2 regions of the Blautia sp. JLR.GB0024 genome follow, and region 2 is predicted to be linked to the other one. Evidence: a T-box and tRNA genes for the amino acid it is inferred to sense, from the RefSeq annotation. Region 2 holds a T-box; the other holds one or more tRNA genes.

Region 1 (2,203 bases), on a different contig from region 2:
GGGAGCGGGCAATGGCAACCCTCTGCTTCTGCCCGCCTGACAGTTCTGATGGCATACGCTTTTCATAGCCGGAGAGCTGAACCAGATCCAGCATTTTCTTTACTTTTTCCCTGATTTCATTTTTTGGAACCTTACGGATTCTCAGGCCATAGCCGATGTTTGCCTCCACATTCATATGGGGAAACAGGGCATAATTCTGAAACACTGTATTCACATCCCTCTGATGGGGCTCCAGCATGGTCACATCCCGGCCTTCCAGAATCACCTGGCCTTTGTCCGGCATTTCCAGCCCGGCAATGATACGCAGAGTTGTGGTTTTTCCGCAGCCGGAAGCGCCTAAGAATGTGATGAATTCTCCTCTTTCTATCGAAAGGTCAATATCTTTGAGCACGTCTGTGGTCCCGAAGCTCTTGCTTATCCCCTTAAGTTCCAGTAACGTCTCTTTTCCCGCATCTGCCACTGCAGAATCCGCGGGAGTTTCTTGCAGGTGTCGTATATCGTTCATGTAGTGTCCTTTTCTAATCTTAACATTGTTATTTGTTAAACTATCTCTGGTATATAATGGCACAAATGTTCGGCGTTGTCAATTCCCGGCGGGCAATTCAGATGTATTTTATCCATTTTATTCTCTGTTATTAAAATATCGGCTGGCTGTGAGCAGTATTGGCGAATGTGTAACCCGCTGAAAAACAAAGAAAGCGTAAAGTCCTGCTATAGGACCTTGCGCTTTTAGCTCTGAAAAGACAAAGAATCCCGCATATCTGCGGGATTCTGAAAAGCTGGAAATGAGACTCGAACTCACGACCCCTTCATTACGAGTGAAGTGCTCTACCGACTGAGCTATTCCAGCTTGTGTTTCACACACAAGTGATATTATACACGATTTTGAGAAAATTTCAACTATTTTTTACAAATTCTGTCCCACATTTTGGACAGCGCACGCTTACCTTGCCTTTTCCCTTCGGAATACGAATCTTCTGCTTGCAGTTTGGGCAGGAATAAATGTGGTAATCCTTTCTCTGCTGCTGGATATATTTTTTCTGTCCGAAAAAATGGCGTACCTTGTTTTCCACAGCCAGATACTTCTGATTCTCAGCATAACGTTTCGTGAGATTTCTTGAAAACATTCTGATGTAAATAAAAACGATCAGCAGAATCTCCCAGGAAGTCAGCAGCATGGAAACATATCCATTTCTGATGAACATATTGATGACAGCACAGACCAGAAGTACGATCAGCATAAACTGGTTCAGCCTGTCTGTGCCGTAGCGTCCTGCCATAAACCTTGCAAATTTTTCTTTCATGATTCTTAATTCCCATCCTTCTCTAATGATTCATATATTTTGCTCACAAACTGTGCCGCATGCTCCAGATCATCCATATCAGGATGCAGCATGGCCATATCAAAATTCCGTATCATGGTGTCAATCTGCCTGTCATTATCCCCGTTTCTCATACGGTTGTATTTTTCCCTGACCTGAATCGGCATCTTGCCCTGGCAGATAAATGCGCCTAGATATTCATTGTCATCCTCTATGAAAACCCGGATGTTCTCCTCAATCTTCTTAAAATACTCCGGGCTTTCTCCCATTCCGCAGGTGCCGAACAATGCGATCTTCTTTCCCTGCAGGGAGCCCAGATAATCCAGAACTTCTACGCTGGCGCTTCCTCTGTCTGTCCAGAAACCGATAAAATAAATGTCCGCCATATCATAGTCTGTCTGCCCGTCCAGCCGGGCAATGTCCTTATCCGAGCCCGGAACTGCTGCAAATATGGCCTTTGCCAGCTTTTCCGTGTTGCCCGTTCTGCTCTTATACAATACCTGCGTCTTCATGTGGTATCATCCTCTCTCATTTTTACGATATATTAATAATAGCACGATGACAGACAAATAGATATTTCCTGACTCTTAAAAATTATAAATTGTCTATAAATTCCTTTTTTCTTCTCAGATTTTTCTTAAGGACTTTTCTGCCGGCACAGGTTTCCGGATTCTCGCACCACAGACAGCGCCTGCAGTGCAGACATTTTCCTGTATCCCGGCCTTCTCTGGCATCTTTAGCCCAATTATAATTCACAATGATCCCCCGCGCAATGTCGATCATATCCACATCGGTGCGCTCCAATACGTCCTGGGCCATCTGTGGGCTTGTGATACCATTTACCGCAAATACAGGAACGGACACGGCACGCTTGATCTCCG
Region 2 (2,203 bases):
CTTACCAATGAAGAGAAAGACATTCTGTTCGAGCGGATCAAAAAGGGAGATACGGAAGCCAGAGAATTATATATCAAGGGAAATTTGAGGCTGGTGCTCAGTATCATCAAACGCTTCTCCGCCAGCAACGAAAATGTAGATGATCTCTTCCAGATTGGCTGCATTGGGCTGATGAAGGCCATTGACAATTTCGACACGACACTGAACGTGAAATTTTCTACTTATGCGGTTCCCATGATCATCGGTGAGATCCGCAGGTATCTGCGCGACAACAACTCTATCCGGGTCAGCCGTTCTCTCCGGGATACAGCGTACAAAGCCATCTATGCCAAAGAAAATTACGTCAAGAAAAATCTCAAAGAGCCCACCATCAATGAGATTGCCGAGGAGATCGGCATTGAAAAAGAAGACATTGTCTATGCCCTGGATGCCATCCAAAGCCCGGTCAGCCTCTACGAACCTGTATACACAGAGGGCGGGGATACCCTGTATGTTATGGATCAGATCAGTGATAAAAAGAACAGAGAGGAAAACTGGATCGAGGATCTGTCCCTGAAGGAGGCCATGAAACGCCTGGATGACAGGGAAAAACACATTATCGAAATGCGTTTCTACGAAGGAAAAACCCAGATGGAGGTTGCCCGGGAAATCGGCATCTCCCAGGCTCAGGTCAGCCGTCTGGAAAAGCACGCGCTGAAAAACATGAAAAACTATCTCCGTCCCTGAAAATCCTCACGCTCCTGACTTGACATTCACGCCCATAGATGATATGCTAAACACCAATTCAGAATGTATCCGCCGCCTTTCAACAGGTCTGCCGCTGCATTCTGCCATATGATCCAACGCGTAGACAGGAAGAGTAAAATGTCTATCCATGCAGAGAGGAATGCATACGGTGTGAGCATTCTATGGGGAAACATTTGAAGACCACCCTGGAGCGGCTTTAATAAAGTCCGGCCGACACCGTTATCGTCTGAATGAGTGGTATTTGCAAAAAGGGTGGAACCGCGGTATCTTGTTTATCGTCCCTGAACAGTCTTAGGATTGTTCAGGGTTTTTTTATTTAATCAATTACTCATGGAGGAAAAAAGAATGAAGATCACATTAAAAGACGGCTCCGTAAAAGAATATACGGAATCCAAATCAGTCATTGACATTGCCTTTGACATAAGCGAAGGACTGGCACGGGCTGCCTGCGCAGGCCAGGTGGACGGTCAGATCGTGGATTTAAGAACTGTCATCCACAAGGACTGCAGCCTGAACATTCTCACAGCCAGAGATCCGGAAGGACTTCGTGTTGTCCGCCATACCTGCTCCCATGTACTGGCTGAAGCTGTCAGACATCTGTTTCCCAATGCCAAACTGGCAATCGGGCCGGCAATCGACACCGGCTTCTACTATGACTTTGAGGCAGAACCATTTTCCAGAGAGGACCTTGACCAACTGGAAAAAGAGATGAAACGGATCATCAAGAAAGGAAACAAACTCGAACGCTTCACGCTCCCAAGAGAGGAGGCCATTCGCCTCATGACAGAAAAAGAAGAACCCTACAAAGTGGAACTGATCACAGACCTTCCCGCAGATGCTGAGATTTCCTTCTACTCCCAGGGAGATTTCGTTGATCTGTGCGCAGGACCTCATCTTATGAACACAAAAGGCATCAAAGCGTTTAAACTGACCTCCTCCTCAGGTGCTTACTGGAGAGGGGATTCCAGCAAACCCATGCTGCAGAGAATATACGGCAGCGCCTTTTCCACAAAGGATGAGCTGAACGAATATCTCCAGCACTTGGAAGAGATCAAAAAACGTGACCACAACAAGCTTGGACGTGAAATGGAATTATTCACCACCGTTGATGTGATCGGACAGGGCCTTCCCCTGCTGATGCCAAAAGGCGCTAAGATCATCCAGACACTCCAGAGATGGATCGAGGATGAGGAGGACAACAATTGGGGCTATATCCGTACCAAAACACCCCTCATGGCCAAAAGTGACTTATACAAGATATCCGGTCACTGGGACCACTACAAGGACGGCATGTTTGTTCTGGGAGATGAGGAGACAGACAAAGAAGTGTTTGCTCTGCGCCCCATGACCTGCCCCTTCCAGTATTATGTATATAAATCCAGACAGCGCTCCTACCGCGACCTGCCTCTTCGCTACAGCGAGACCTCCACACTGTTCAGAAACGAGGATTCCGGCG

Evidence for each region. The T-box of region 2 lies ahead of thrS (threonine--tRNA ligase). A T-box ahead of a tRNA ligase gene usually reads a tRNA of that ligase, here a tRNA-Thr.
Region 1: it encodes a tRNA-Thr, which carries the amino acid that the T-box ahead of thrS (threonine--tRNA ligase) is inferred to sense. The anticodon was not compared.

What each region holds. Positions count from the first base shown of each region.
Region 1 covers NZ_JBANBF010000006.1:138,548-140,750, forward strand. The annotation lists gene V8Q34_RS15330 (ABC transporter ATP-binding protein) at 1-505, opposite strand, end outside; tRNA gene V8Q34_RS15335 (tRNA-Thr) at 778-850, opposite strand; gene V8Q34_RS15340 (Zn-finger containing protein) at 897-1,304, opposite strand; gene bilS (flavodoxin family protein BilS) at 1,310-1,834, opposite strand; gene V8Q34_RS15350 (oxidoreductase) at 1,917-2,203, opposite strand, start outside.
Region 2 covers NZ_JBANBF010000018.1:60,471-62,673, reverse strand. The annotation lists gene sigG (RNA polymerase sporulation sigma factor SigG) at 1-726, shown strand, start outside; T-box leader at 839-1,033, shown strand; gene thrS (threonine--tRNA ligase) at 1,093-2,203, shown strand, end outside.